DNA from 2 places in the Gordonia polyisoprenivorans genome. Region 2 is predicted to be linked to the other one. Evidence: predicted binding sites of a transcription regulator. Region 2 holds the regulator's gene; the other holds the start of a gene.
The links. The regulator HspR, encoded in region 2, represses chaperone genes until heat shock. The targets are predictions, from matches to a motif close to ANNTGAGTNNNNNNNACTCANNT.
Positions count from the first base shown of each region.

Region 1: a site for HspR is predicted at 5,373-5,395, ahead of clpB (ATP-dependent chaperone ClpB). Genes of this name have one in related genera too.

Region 1 covers NZ_CP072203.1:5,834,844-5,842,654, reverse strand. The annotation lists gene J6U32_RS26225 (cation:proton antiporter) at 1-714, opposite strand, end outside; gene J6U32_RS26220 (DUF1801 domain-containing protein) at 782-1,123, opposite strand; gene J6U32_RS26215 (hypothetical protein) at 1,145-1,879, opposite strand; gene J6U32_RS26210 (dienelactone hydrolase family protein) at 1,976-2,821, shown strand; gene J6U32_RS26205 (GlxA family transcriptional regulator) at 2,814-3,791, shown strand; gene J6U32_RS26200 (sodium/glutamate symporter) at 3,879-5,264, shown strand; gene clpB (ATP-dependent chaperone ClpB) at 5,472-7,811, shown strand, end outside.
Region 2 covers NZ_CP072203.1:30,703-38,513, reverse strand. The annotation lists gene J6U32_RS00190 (CoA transferase) at 1-362, shown strand, start outside; gene J6U32_RS00185 (hypothetical protein) at 386-556, opposite strand; gene dnaK (molecular chaperone DnaK) at 966-2,816, shown strand; gene grpE (nucleotide exchange factor GrpE) at 2,813-3,478, shown strand; gene dnaJ (molecular chaperone DnaJ) at 3,590-4,801, shown strand; gene J6U32_RS00165 (heat shock protein transcriptional repressor HspR) at 4,886-5,263, shown strand; gene J6U32_RS00160 (hypothetical protein) at 5,421-6,590, shown strand; gene J6U32_RS00155 (FAD-binding oxidoreductase) at 6,617-7,768, opposite strand.

The DNA of each region.
Region 1 (7,811 bases), 230 kb from region 2:
GAGCGGTTTGAGGACGAACACCGCAACCCCGATCGCACCGACGGTCGCGATGAGTGCGGCGACGACGTTGCCGCTGCGCAACCCGACGGTCGCCATCGATGACGTCATCGACAGCAGTACCCAGGCGACCGCGTCGTTGGTGCTGCCGACGGCCAGGATCAACTGGCCGATGTTCCGGTGCAACAACCCCATCTCGGTGAGGATCTTCGCGATGACCGGGATGGCGCTGACCGACAGTGCCGTCCCGAGCAGCAACGCCAGCACCGTGGGGGAGACGTCGTCGGCGCGCATGCTCGCGGGGATGAGGAATCCGGCCCCGATGCCCGCGCCGAGTGGAACGACGAACGCGAACACCCCGACCGAGGTCACCACGCTGGTGCGGCGCCGCACGAATGCGAGGTCGAGTTCGGCGCCGGCCAATCCGACGAGCAGGATGACTCCGAGTTGACCGATGGCGTCTATCAGGTTCAGCCGGGCGGCATCGGTCGGAAAGAGGGTGTGCTGCAGCCATGGCCACGCCTGCCCGAGGATGGACGGACCCAGAATGACGCCGGCGAGGATCTCGCCGACCACCGCGGGCAGGCCGATGCGCCGGGCGAGCCAGCCCAGCGCGATCGCCGAGGCCAGCAGCACGGCGAGCGCGAGCAGCATCGTCATCAATGCGCCGGCACCGATGAACGGCACCGGGGCTGCTGCGGCCTCGATCACGACCATGCCTTCCCTCAGAATTAGCTAAGGCTACCCTGTGTAGAAAGGTCGGAGGAACACGGGTGGGGACGATCTACTTCCGGTTGTGGGCCACCGCCGCGCGGATCAGTTCGACGAACGCGTCGGCGTCGAGTTGATCGTTCTCCTTGATGTCGACGGCCCGGCGGGTGCCGGCGGTCAGGCTTGCGTTGAAGACCTGTCCCGGGTCGGGCAGCGAAGCCCCCTGCGCAAAGGTGACCTTGATCTTGTCCTTGTAGGTCTCCAGGGTGCAGATCAGTCCGTCGAGCGAGAATGTCGGTACGCCATCGGGATTGGAGGGCTTGCGCCACTTGATCTCTTCGCCGATGTCGGGGTCGGCCTGCAGGATCAGGGTGCGCACCTCGTCGGCGCGGGCTGCTCGCCAGTCGGTCGTCATGAGGAAACAGTAACCAGCCCGTCAGTGCTTGGTCCGCCGAGACCCGCCGTGCCAGTCCTCTTGTTCGCCGACGGCGTCGACGTCGACACCGAAACTCTTGAGCTGTGGCTTTTCTCGGAGGCTGCGCTTGAGCTCGGCGAAGCCCGGGAATCGAGCGAGGCCGACCACGTGATCCCACAACTCGAGGGCGTCGGCGTCGTCGGGCAGGCGGCTGATGACCGGACCGAAAAAGGCGACACCCGTGGGCGGTTCGACATGGATGATCGGCGTGCCGACGTCGCGTCCGGTCAATGCGAGGGCCTCGTCGGTCTCGGCCTGGATCTCGGCATCGAGTGAGGTGTCGTCGAGGGCCGCGACATGGTGTGCGGGAAGCCCGAGTTCGGTCAGGACGGGCCGCAGGAAGTCCTCGGTGCCCCGCGCATCGCGGCCCTCGATGAGGTAGGTGCCGGTGTGCTCGTCGAAGATCCGTCTACCGAAGGCTTGATACAGCGGATTCATCAGCTCGCGCCCATGTTCACGTCGGACGCTCGCGCACACGCGGAGCAGGCGCAGTCCCGCGGTGTGCCCGGCCTCGTACTCCGGTGGGAAGTGGGCCGCATAGTCGATGTGCGCGTTGAGTTGGCGTAGAGAAATGAACCGCCAGTCGACCGAATAGCTCCGTTGCGCTTGCACTTGTCGCACCCAGTTACCGGTCATCCAGGCGAACGGGCACACGGGGTCGAAATAGAAGTGGAGGTCGTCGGGCATGAACCCCATTTTCCACGACGTCCGATGTATGGTGGCGGGATCACCCTAAAATATGGCGATCCCGCCACTGTCGTCGTGACCTGGTGATGACCGAGCATTGAGGACATGACCCCGACCTCCGCGACCGATGATCCGATGACCGATTTCACTGCTCGCCGCTTCGATCTCGACGGCGACGAACTGATGGTGTGGACCTCGGGCAGTGGCCCTGCGGTGGTGTTGATGCCGGAGATGCCGGGCATCAGCCCCGACGTGCTGCGATTCGGTCGGTGGATACGCGACGCCGGACTGACCGTCTTCCTGCCGTCGTTGTTCGGGGTGGACGGAGCGTATCCGCGGACCGAGACGGGCACGGCGATCATGAAGCGGGCGTGCGTGAGCCGGGAGTTCCATGCCTTCGCCGGGGGCGGTACGAGCCCGATCGCGACGACGCTGCGCGCGCTCGCGCGGGCGGCGCATGCCGAATGCGGTGGGCCGGGTGTGGGCGCTGTCGGGTTGTGTTTCACCGGCAACTTCGCCCTCACGATGATGCTCGACGACTCGGTCGTCGCGGCCGTCATCAATCACCCGTCACTGCCGCTCGACGACCCGGGCGGTCTCGAACTGTCCGAAGCCGACGGCCACGCCCTGCGCCGCAGGCTCGACGCCGACGACCTGCGGGTGATCGGCTATCGGTTCGACACCGACCGATGGTGTACCGCAGCACGATTCGCCGCCTATACCGAGCTGCTCGGCGACCGCTTCGATGGGCGCGTGCTGCCGGGGTCGTCGGCGAATCCGAGTCCGCCGCCGTTCTTCGCCGACGTCGTCGGCACCCCGCACAGCGTGGTGACCGCCCACCTCGTCGACGAGGCCGGTCATCCGACGATCCGGGCGCGAGACGAGATCGTGGCACACCTGACCGCGGCCCTGCTCGGAGGCTCTGAAACCGTTGAGGGGGAACATGGTTGACGTAACGCGTGTCGGCATCCTCGCCTACCCGGGATGTTTTGCCTCGGAGATCTTCGGTATCACCGACGTGCTCACCATGGGTGGCCACGTCGCCCGGGCACACCATCATGAGCCGTCGCTGGTGACCTCGATCGTCTCGCCACGCAGGCGCGTGGTTGCCTCCGGTGACGTTCCGCTGCATGTGTCCCCAGCCCGCGACGACCTCGACGTGGTGGTGATCCCCGGATTCGAATTCGTTCCCGGGGAGAATGTTTCGGGCAGACTCGCCGATCTGGCGCCGGAGATCGAGATGATCGGCCGGTACGTCCGCGATGGCCGACCCGTTGTCTCGGTCTGCGTCGGCGCATTCCTCCTCGGGGCGGCCGGCGTACTCGACGGCCGCACGGTCACCACGGCGTGGTTGTTCGCGGATGCTCTGCAACAAGCCTTTCCGCGCTCGGTCGTCGATGCGGAAAGACTTGTCGTCACCGACGGCGGGGTCACCACGACCGCTGCGTTCAGTGCCATGTACGACTTCGTCATCGATCTCATCGAGAGTCGCCACGGCGTCGACGTGGCGCGGCGCACCGCGCGGATCGCGCTGCTCGATGACGCCCGCAGCAGCCAGACGCCCTACGTCGACACCGCGCTGTTGCCGCCCGCCGGGGCGTCGTTCGCCGCGCAGGCTCAACGCCACCTCGAGCGTCACCTCACCGAGCCCTACAGCCTCAAAGACCTTGCGGCGCAACTTTCGGTGAGTACCAGAACGCTGCTCCGGAACTACAAGCGCGAGACCGGCGAGTCGCCGCTGACCCATCTTCAGCGGGCCCGCACCCGGCGTGCGCAGCACCTTCTGGCGACCACGGACCGCACCCTTGGCGAGATCCACCGGGCCGTCGGTTACCAGGACGGTGGCGCGTTCTCGGACCTGTTCGCACGACACGCCGGCATGCGGCCGCGGGAGTATCGGGAGAAGTTCGGACGGGCGTAGAGATCCGTAGAGCGGTGTCGACATGTCCGCCACCGACGCCGATGCCTACGATGGGGCGATGCATGCAGCCGAATCGGGGGTGCGGTAGTGCTCGCGCAACTCAGTAACGCCCAGACCGTCGGACTGTCGCTGGCCATCCTCGGCGTGGTGCTCGTCGTCGGGTGGATCGTGCGCATGAAGGTCGGATTCCTGCACACCTTGTTCATCCCGGCGAGCGTGGTGTCGGGATTCCTGGTGTTGTTCCTCGGGCCTCAGGTGCTCGGCCGGCTCACCGACAGCCACGGTCTGTTCCCCTCGGAGGTCATCGAAGTCTGGCGGGTCATCCCCGGACTGATGATCAACGTGGTCTTCGCGGCCATCATGCTCGGCAAGACGCTGCCCAGCCCGCGGGCCCTGTGGGACGCCGCGGCACCGCACGCGTTGTTCGGTGCGTTCCTGTCGTTCGGACAGTTCGCTCTCGGCGGTCTCGCGGTGCTCCTGGTCCTCACTCCCTTCTTCGGACTACCCGCCGAAGCTGGTTCGCTGCTGGAGATGTCGTTTGCCGGCGGTCACGGCACCATCGCGGGCATGGGTCAGGTCTTCGACGATGAAGGCGCTCCCGAACTCGTCGACATCGGGCTCGGCCTGGCGACGATCAGCATGGTGACCGGTGTGGTCGTCGGATCGATGCTCGTGCGCTGGGCGGTTCGTCATCCGCGAATACCGCTGCGCCGCAACGAGCCCCTCCGGTCCGACGAGAACTACGACGTCGACGACATCCACGTGGTCCCCGCGGATGCCAAGCCCGCCAACGACACCGGTCTGCACCCCACCACCCTCGCCTTCGCCCTGATCGGGGTGACGATCCTGGTGTCGGTCGGAATCCTGTGGGGAGCGCGCGCCATCGTCTCCGCACTCGGCTCCGACATTCTCGACAAGATGCCGTTGTTCCCGGTGGCGGTCATCGGTGGGTTCATCGTGCAATGGGTGGTGACGAGAACCGGGCAGGCCCATCGGGTCGACAAGCGTGCGGTCGAAGGGATCTCGTCGATCGCGCTCGACGTCTTGCTGGTGTGTGCGATCGGGACGATGTCGCTGGCGACCATCGGCTCCAACGTCCCGGCGATCGTCGTGTTCACCGTCGTCGGTGTCGGGTGGAGTGTGGTCTGCCTGATCTGGCTGGGGCGTCGATTCCACGGCGAGGATTGGTTCGAGCACGCCATCGCCGACTTCGGGCAGTCGCAGGGCAATGTGGCGACCGGCTTCGTCCTCGCCGACATGGTCGATCCCCGACGGGAGACCTCGACCGCGAACGCCTATGGCTACAAACAGCTACCGTACGAGCCGTTTCTCGGCGGCGGCTTGATCACCGCGCTGTCGGTGCCGCTGATCGTGGCGATCGGGTTGCCGTGGTTCACCGCGGTCAGCGTCGTGGCCGTCGCGGCGATCGGGGTGTGGGGGATGCGCAGGCGTAAGTCCGGAGGCGGTGGCTGAATCGCCGCGAATGTGTGTCGACCCGGCGAATGTGTGTCCTGCGGGACACGCAACGGCGAAGTCGGCACATAAAAACCACGAATGTGACCCAGATCACCAAACTGCATAAGTTGAGCGGAATACACTCAACCTTGCTCGCGTTGTAGGAGTCGAACGGCCATACTTGAGCCGTACCGACTTAAGAACGTAGAGAAAGGTGCACCCGAAGTGGACAGCTTCACCCCGACCACCAAGACACAGCAGGCGTTGAGCGCTGCGGTGCAGGCGGCGGCCGCTGCTGGTAACCCCGACGTGCGTCCCGCCCATATCCTGGTCGCTCTGCTCGACCAGTCCGACGGCATTGCCTCGCCGCTGCTCAAGGCGGTGGGGGTCGATCCGTCGACTGTTCGTACGCAGGCCCAGGGCATGGTCGATCGCGCGCCGACGGTGGCCAGCGCCAGCGCTCAGCCGCAACTGTCGCGCGAGTCGATCGCCGCGGTCAGTGCCGCCCAGCAGCTCGCTACCGAATTGAACGACGAATACGTCTCGACCGAACACCTCGTCGTCGGCCTCGCGACCGGCGACTCCGAGGTCGCCAAACTGCTGCACAACGCCGGTGCCACACCGCAGGCATTGCGCGAGGCCTTCGTCGCTGTACGCGGCAACGCCCGCGTGACCTCCGAGGACCCGGAGTCGACCTATCAGGCGCTGGAGAAGTACTCCACCGACCTGACCAAGGCCGCCCGCGAGGGCAAACTCGACCCGGTCATCGGCCGCGACACCGAGATCCGTCGCGTCGTGCAGGTGCTCTCCCGCCGGACCAAGAACAACCCGGTCCTCATCGGTGAGCCCGGCGTCGGCAAGACCGCCATCGTCGAGGGGCTCGCCCAGCGCATCGTCGAGGGTGATGTGCCGGAGTCGTTGCGCAACAAGACCGTCATCTCGCTTGACCTCGGTTCGATGGTTGCCGGCGCGAAGTACCGCGGCGAGTTCGAGGAGCGGCTCAAGGCCGTGCTCGACGAGATCAAGGGTTCGGCCGGTCAGGTCATCACCTTCATCGATGAGCTGCACACCATCGTCGGCGCCGGTGCCACCGGCGAATCCGCGATGGATGCGGGCAACATGATCAAGCCGATGCTGGCCCGTGGTGAGCTGCGACTGGTCGGCGCGACCACGCTCGAGGAGTACCGCAAGTACATCGAGAAGGACGCCGCGCTCGAGCGCCGCTTCCAGCAGGTCTACGTCGGGGAACCGAGCGTCGAGGATGCCATCGGCATTCTGCGTGGCCTCAAGGAGCGTTACGAGGTGCACCACGGCGTGCGTATCACCGACTCCGCATTGGTCGCTGCGGCAACGCTTTCCGACCGCTACATCACCTCGCGATTCCTCCCCGACAAGGCCATCGACCTCGTCGACGAGGCCGCCTCGCGGTTGCGGATGGAGATCGACTCGCGCCCCGTCGAGATCGACGAGGTCGAGCGTGTCGTCCGACGCCTCGAGGTCGAGGAGGTCGCGCTGGAGAAGGAGCACGACGAGGCGAGCAAGGACCGGCTGGAGAAGTTGCGTCAGGAACTGGCCGATCAGCGCGAGAAGCTCAACGAGCTCTCGGCGCGCTGGCAGTCGGAGAAGACCGCCATCGACGCCGTCCGCGACGTCAAGGAACAGCTGGAAAACCTTCGTGGAGAAGCCGATCGCGCCGAGCGTGACGGTGATCTCGGACGCGCCGCCGAGCTTCGGTACGGCCGAATCCCGGGCTTGGAGAAGGAACTCGAGGCCGCGATCGAGAAGACCGGCACCGATCCCGACCAGGACGTGATGCTGCAAGAGGAGGTCGGTCCCGACGACGTCGCGCAGGTCGTGTCGGCGTGGACGGGTATCCCCGCGGGCAAGATGCTCGAGGGAGAAACCGCCAAACTGCTTCGCATGGAACAAGAACTCGGGCACCGGGTCGTCGGGCAGCAGGCCGCCGTGGTGGCGGTCTCGGATGCGGTGCGTCGTGCACGCGCCGGGGTCGCCGACCCCAACCGGCCGCTCGGATCGTTCCTGTTCCTCGGACCCACCGGCGTCGGCAAGACCGAGCTGGCCAAGGCGTTGGCGGAGTTCATGTTCGACGACGAGCGCGCGATGGTGCGCATCGACATGAGTGAGTACGGCGAAAAGCACGCCGTGGCACGACTTGTCGGTGCCCCTCCGGGCTACGTCGGGTACGAGCAGGGCGGACAGCTGACCGAGGCGGTGCGTCGTCGGCCGTACACGGTGGTGCTCTTCGATGAGGTCGAAAAGGCGCACCCGGACGTCTTCGACATCCTGCTGCAGGTTCTCGACGAAGGACGCCTGACCGACGGCCAGGGCCGCACGGTCGACTTCCGCAACACCATCCTGATCCTGACCTCCAATCTGGGGTCCGGCGGCGACGCCGATCACGTGATGGCGGCGGTGCGGGCGGCATTCAAGCCGGAGTTCATCAATCGTCTCGACGACGTGGTGATCTTCGATGCGCTGAGCCCCGAGGAGTTGGTGTCCATCGTCGACATCCAACTGGGACAGCTGCAGAAGCGGCTGGCGCAG
Region 2 (7,811 bases):
GTTTTGCTCTCGAGGAGGGTGGAGGGGTGCCTGCCCTGCCGCCGACACAACTGCTCAACGACTATCTCGCCGCCTATTTGGGGGCCGCCGGGGCCGTGGCGGCATTGCGCCGACGGGCCACCGAGGGCGGGACATGGCGCGTGCGAGTCGAATTGGCGCGGGTGTGCACCTGGGTTCGCTCATTGGGAATCGTCGACGCCCTCCCGGGGCAACCGATCGGGCCGCCGGTCGCGTCCGCCGACGGCTGTGACGGTCCGCTCGGGCGCCTCGTCGAACCTTCGGTGCCGATGGTGTTCGAGGGTCTGTCGACCCCGACACACCGCGCGCCGACACTCCTGGGGACTGCGCCCTTGCGGTGGTGACCGGCGTGAGGGGCCGGCCCGGCTCACTCGGCGTCGTCCTCCTCACGCCCGAGCATCCCGACCGCGACCCAACTCAGCGCCACCACCACGCCACCGACGACGGCATATGGCGTGTTCGTGTCGATGACCGCGAAGCCGACGCCGTAGAGCATCGTGATGGCCAGGGCCACGAAGGACAGGACACGACGATTCATGATCTCGACTCCTCGAACTCGGCGGCCACCTCTTTGGTGGACCCACGCAGCGCGACCCCCGAGGGGATTATCGGCCCAATCGCGCCTGGTCGTGAGCGGATCTCACGACCGAAACGTGTGACCTGCGGTCACGTGCGCCAAACCTGAGCGAACTCCGCTCAACTTTTTTCGTCGAATCGGGAACATCTGTGGCACCCCACCCGTTGGACCGATCGAGAAACCTGAGCGATGCTGGCTCAACTTGAGTTGACCTCGACCGGCTCAACCCGGTAGGACATGAGTCGGAGGCACTGAAGTCTGCCCCCGGAGCGCAGGTTTGCCACAAACCACACTCTCGTGGTGGGCGTCAAGCCTGCCGCGGGGGAGCAGGACTTGGGTGCACACCCAGAAACCAGGAGGAATAGCAAAGATGTCTCGTGCTGTCGGAATCGACCTCGGCACCACCAACTCCGTGGTGTCGGTACTCGAAGGCGGCGAACCGACCGTCATCGCCAACTCCGAAGGCTCCCGCACCACTCCGTCCGTTGTCGCGTTCGCGCGCAACGGCGAGGTGCTCGTCGGGCAGCCCGCCAAGAACCAGGCGGTCACCAACGTCGACCGCACCATCCGCTCGGTCAAGCGCCACATGGGCGAGACCGACTGGAACGTCGCGATCGACGACAAGAAGTACACCCCGCAGGAGATCAGCGCCCGCACGCTGATGAAGCTCAAGCGCGATGCGGAGGCCTACCTCGGTGAGGACGTCTCCGACGCGGTCATCACCGTGCCCGCCTACTTCAACGACTCCCAGCGGCAGGCCACCAAGGAAGCCGGCCAGATCGCCGGCCTCAACGTGCTGCGCATCGTCAACGAGCCGACCGCCGCGGCCCTGGCCTACGGCCTGGACAAGGGCGAGAAGGAACAAACCATCCTGGTCTTCGACCTCGGTGGCGGCACCTTCGACGTCTCGCTGCTCGAGATCGGCGACGGAGTGGTCGAGGTCCGCGCGACCTCCGGCGACAACAACCTCGGTGGTGACGACTGGGATCAGCGCATCGTCGACTGGCTCGTGGAGAAGTTCAAGAACTCCTCGGGTATCGACCTGACCAAGGACAAGATGGCCATGCAGCGTCTGCGTGAGGCTGCTGAGAAGGCCAAGATCGAACTGTCGGCGTCGCAGTCGACCTCGATCAACCTGCCCTACATCACCGTCGACGCCGACAAGAACCCGTTGTTCCTCGACGAGCAGCTCTCGCGCAGCGAATTCCAGAAGATCACCTCGGACCTGCTCGAGCGCACCCGCGCTCCGTTCCAGGCGGTCATCAAGGACGCCGGCATCTCCGTCGGTGACATCGATCACGTTGTGCTCGTTGGTGGTTCGACCCGTATGCCCGCCGTCACCGATCTGGTGAAGGAACTGACCGGCGGCCGTGAGCCCAACAAGGGCGTGAACCCCGACGAGGTCGTCGCGGTCGGTGCTGCCCTGCAGGCCGGTGTGCTGCGCGGCGAGGTCAAGGACGTGCTGCTGCTCGACGTGACCCCGCTGAGCCTGGGCATCGAGACCAAGGGTGGCGTGATGCACAAGCTGATCGAGCGCAACACCACCATCCCGACCAAGCGGTCGGAGACCTACACCACCGCCGAGGACAACCAGCCGTCGGTGCAGATCCAGGTGTATCAGGGTGAGCGTGAGATCGCCTCGCACAACAAGCTGCTCGGCTCCTTCGAGCTCGGTGGCATCGCTCCTGCGCCGCAAGGTGTTCCGCAGATCGAGGTGACCTTCGACATCGACGCCAACGGCATCGTGCACGTCACCGCGAAGGACAAGGGCACCGGCAAGGAGAACTCCATCCGCATCCAGGAGGGCTCGGGCCTGAGCAAGGACGAGATCGACCGGATGATCAAGGACGCCGAGGCCCACGCCGACGAGGATCGCAAGCGTCGTGAAGAGGCCGAGACCCGCAACCAGGCCGAGTCGTTGGTGAACCACACCGAGAAGTTCCTCAAGGACAACGAGGACAAGGTGCCCACCGACGTCAAGGACAAGGTCAACGCGTCGATCGCCGAGGCCAACGAGGCACTCAAGGGCAACGACATCGCCTCCATCAAGAGTGCGATCGAGAAGCTCTCGACCGAGTCGCAGGAGATGGGTCAGGCCATCTACGCGGCATCGGCCGCCGAGGGCCAGGCCGCTGACGCCGCCGACGGTGGCAGCGCGACCGCAGGCGACAACGACGTCGTCGACGCCGAGGTCGTGGACGAGCCCGAGGAGAAGAAGTGACCGCTCCGGGCGCCGGGAGCGGAGCGAGCGGGACCAATGCCGCGGGCGGCGGAGCTGGTTTCGAGGAGCCGGTGACGGTGACCGATCGTCGTCGCATCGACCCGGAAACGGGTGAGGTGCGCGAGGATTCGGCCGCCCGGCCGGGTCCGGCAGAGGCCGAGCCCGCCGTGGCGATCCCCGATCCCGAGCCGAGCACGCCGCACTCCGACGAGGTCGCCGACCTCACGGCGGCACTGCAGCGCGAACGCGCACAGTTCGCCAACTACAAGCGGCGTACCGAGGAGGAGAAGCAGGGCCGGGTTGCCTACGGCAAGCAGGTTCTCATCGAGAAGCTGCTGCCGGTCCTCGACGACCTCGACCGTGCCCGCGAGCACGGCGACCTCGAGTCCGGTCCGCTGCGCGCTGTCGCCGACAAGCTGGCCGCCACGCTGACCGGCGAGGGTGTCGTCAAGTTCGGTGAACCCGGCGACGTGTTCGACCCGGAACTGCACGAGGCCGTCCAAAACGACGGCAGTGGTGCCGAGCCGGTCCTCGGCGCGGTCTATCGCAGCGGTTACCGCCTGGGCGAGAAGGTGATCCGCACCGCGATGGTCACCGTCACCGACCCGGCGCCGGCAGCGCAGGAGAGCGGCCCGCAGGACGCTCCGACCGGTGCACAATAATCACCTGCACAACCATCCGGCGATGCGCGGACGCCCACGCGGCGTCGCGCATCGCCGGATATCGGAACATACTTCATCCAGACATGTTCATTGAGAAGGAGGTGACGTCTGGTGGCTCCGCAACGAGAATGGCTCGAGCGTGACTTCTACAAGGACCTGGGCGTTGCTTCTGATGCTTCGTCTGAAGAGATCAAGAAGGCTTACCGCAAGCTCGCCCGTGAGCTGCATCCGGACGCCAATCCGGGTGACACGCAAGCCGAAGAACGCTTCAAGCGGGTGTCCGAAGCCCACAGCGTGCTCGCCGACCCGGACAAGCGCAAAGAATACGACGAGACTCGAGCGATGTTCGCCGGCGGACGATTCCGCGGCGGCGGCAACGGTTTTCCCGGTGGCTTCCCCGGCGCCGGCGGCGGCACCCGCTACTCGACCGAGACCGGTGCCGATTTCAACATCGGCGACCTGTTCGGTGGTGGCGGTGCCGGCGAGGGCGCCGGCGGTTTCGGCGACCTCTTCGAGGGCTTGTTCAACCGCGGCGGTTCGGGCGGCACGCGCACCTCGACCGCGACCCGGCCGCGTCGCGGCAACGACCTCGAGACCGAGACCACGTTGTCGTTCAAAGACGCGGCGTTGGGTACGACCGTCCCACTCCGGGTGACCAGCCCGGCGCCGTGCACCACCTGTCACGGCAGTGGCGCCAAGCCCGGCACCAGCCCGCGAGTGTGCCCGAACTGCAACGGATCCGGCTTCGTCAGCCGCAACCAGGGGGCGTTCGGATTCAGTGAGCCGTGCCAGGACTGTCAAGGCACCGGCTCCCGCATCGACGACCCCTGCACCGACTGCGACGGCAGCGGCGTCAAGGTGCGCTCGCGCACCATCAACGTCCGCATCCCCTCCGGCGTCGAGGACGGCCAGCGCATCCGGCTGGCCGGACAAGGCGAAGCCGGACGCCGGGGCGCGCCGTCGGGTGACCTGTACGTCGTGGTCCACGTGACCCCCGACAAGGTATTCACCCGCAGCGGTCACGACCTGCGCGTCCAACTGCCGGTGAGCATCTCCGAACTGGTGCTCGGCTCGACGGTCTCGGTGCCGACCCTCGACGGATCGGTCGGGGTGAAGATCCCGCCGAACACCAGCGACGGCCGCACCCTTCGGGTCCGTGGCCGCGGCGTGCCCAAGCGCGCCGGCGGTGCCGGAGACCTGCTCGTCACCGTCAAGGTCGAGGTGCCCCGCAAACTCGACGACGCCGCGGTGGAGGCCATGCGCGCCTACGCCGAGGCCGAGAAGTCCAGCGGTTTCGATCCTCGGGCGGGTTGGGGGCGATGAACCATGGCAGAACGCAAGAATCGTGGGCGGCCCGGCGCTGAAGGCACCGGGCCGGCCGGCGGTTTCGAGGGATTCGAGGGCGAGATGAGCGCAACCGCCACCTTCATGATCTCGGTGGCCGCCGAGCTCGCCGGAATGCACGCGCAGACCCTGCGCACCTACGACCGGCTCGGGCTGGTGACCCCGCAACGCACCAGCGGCGGTGGGCGCCGTTACTCCTCGCACGACGTCGAGGTGCTGCGCGAGATCCAGCGGCTTTCGCAGGAAGAGGGCGTGAACCTCGCGGGCATCAAACGCATCATCGAGCTCACCAACCAGGTCGACGCGCTCCAACAGCGGGTGCACGAGCTCCAACGCGAGGTCGACGCACACCGCGCCCGCCGCGGCGGCGAATTGGTCCCCGTCCCGCGGACCAATGCGCTCGTCGTCTGGCAGCCCCGGCGCCGACGCACCGAAGAGTGACCCCTGCAGTGTGACCCCCTGCAGTGTGACCATCCGAGTAACGATTCACTGATCTCCGACGACAGCGATCGGTAAGCGGCCTGTGGGCCGCGCACCGATCGCGCGTTAGTCTGTGGCGGCGTGTCATCCGAGGTCGGTGACCTGACAAGGGAGGCGAATGGTGAGCGAGTCACCCGAGATCTCCATCGCCGAACCCGCAGTGCTCGGGGTCTCGGTGGTGGGCGACGAGATCGCGACCGTCGTCCGCGACGCCACCGGTGAGATCGTCGCCAGCAATCACGTCGAGCTCGCCGACGAGTCACCGAATGCGGCGCTCGACGCTCTGCGCGAACTCGCCGACTCCGCTCCCTTCGCGATCGACCACATCGTCCTCACCTGCGCCCGCCCCGACGTACGAGCACACCTCGAGTTCTCGATGAACGCACCCGACGCACCCGAGTGGCCATCGGCGGTGAGCTTCGTCGACCTCCCGCACGCCCTGGCCCAGGTTGCGCACCGCGACGCCACCGGCGATGTCGCCGCGGTCGTCCTCGACCGGTCCGGCGCCCTGGCCTCCGGCGCCTCGATCGCCCTCGTCAACGCCGAGCACTCGTCGGTACACGCCTCCGCCGCCGTCGCCGCGCCCCAGTCGGTGCCGCTGACCGATCCACAAGGCGCCGACGGCCTCGTGGCGCATCTGAACTCTCTGACGCGCGGAGCGGGTGCGACTCGCGTGGTCGCGGCCGGTTCCGGCGCACAACTGCCCGACGCCGTGCGTGCCATCGAGACGGCGACCGGCACACCGGTGACCGTCGCCGCCGCACCCGTGTTCGCGCTGGCCCAGGGCGTCACCGAGGTGATCGCCGCCGACACCCGCGCGATCCCGGTCGCCACGGCCGCCGTCGGACCGGCCGCAGCGGCATCGGTCGGGACAGCCGCCGCGGCACCGAACACGGCGATCGGCGGGGTGGGCCTGCGCTGGTGGATCATCGGCGGCGCCGCCGGGCTCGCCGCGTTGCTGTGTGTGGTCGCGCTCGTGGCGCTGTTCACCGGCAAGGACGACTCGGGCACGCCCGCCGCGGTCACCTCGACCGTCACGGTGCCCGGCCCGACCAGCGAGGTCACCGTCACCCGCACCGGCCAGCCCGACACCCAGACGGTCGTCGACCAGCAGACCGTCACCAGTACCGTCACGCGACCACCGGTCACCAGTACGGCCACTCAAACCGTCACCTCAACGGCGACAGCGACGGCCACGGTCACCGATCAGGAGACCGTCACCTCGGTGGTCACCACTACCGTCACCGCGCCGCAACTGGGCCCCGGCAACCCGGGTGCGGGCGGGTAGCCGCCGCAGCAGCGTCGAGACACGCCCTAGAACATGGGGTCGTGCTGGATGAGGCTGGCCCGCACCCCGGCGATGATCAGCCCGCGCCGGGTGTTCTCCACCATCATCGGTGAGCCGGTGATCAGGGTCTGCCGGTCGTCCCAGGTACCCGAAGCGCCGACGACGTCGACAAGCCGACCAATGCGGTGTTCGATACCGAGCTCGGCGGGCCGGACCGGGTCGTCGAGCCACCACGGATCGGTCCGCTCCTCCGACACCGCGGTGATCGTGAGCCACGGATTGGTCGCCGCGATCTGACGCAACACCGGTAGGTCGTACAGCTCACCGGGATACCGCGCCCCGTAGTAGACCTGCGTGGGCGGAGAGGTCGCCAGCGCCGACATCTCGATGAGCAAGGCGCGTAGTGGCGCGAGACCGGTACCGCCGGCCACCATCAGCACCTCACGGTCGCCGTCGATGTGCAGCGTGCCGTGCGACTGACCGAACGTCCACACGTCGCCGGGCTGGGTCTGACCGACGATCGCCGGACTGACCGTGCCACCGGGTACCGCGCGCACGTGGAACTCCAACTCGCCGTGCGGGTTGGGCGGAATCGCCGGGGAGAGGTTCCGCCACACCTTCGGCCATTGGGGGATCTGGGCCTCGAGGTATTGGCCCGTGTTGAATCGCAATGGCGTGTCGGCGACGAGTCGTACCACCGCCAGACCGCGGCTGATGCGGAACTTCTCCACCACGCGGGCGGTCCAGGTCGCCGGCCCCGACGCGGTCTGCGCCGCTCCGCGCATCACACCGGTGACGAGCATCATCGCCTGCCCGACGGTCCGCTGGGCCTCGTCGTCCCACTGATCGCCGAGCGTGACCGCGAACTCACCCATCAACGCCCGGAAGATCGCCTGATAGTGCTCGGGCTGTACCCCGTACTTGCGATGGTCGCGCCCGAGTTGCGCCAGGAACTCCACGAGTTCGGCCTGTCCGTCGGGGCTCGGGATGACGTCGAGCACGTGGTCGACGACGTGGTAAAACGCCTCGCGCTGCTGCGACATCATCGCGCCGAACAGTTCGCGCAGGTCGGGGTCGATGGCGAACAGGCGCGTGTAGATGTTGCCGGCGAAGCGATCGGGATCGCGGGCGATCAGGTCGCGGAGTTGATGCAGCACATGGCGGGAATGACTCGCCATTGCGCACACCTCCCACCGATCACTGGTCACCGATCACCGGTCA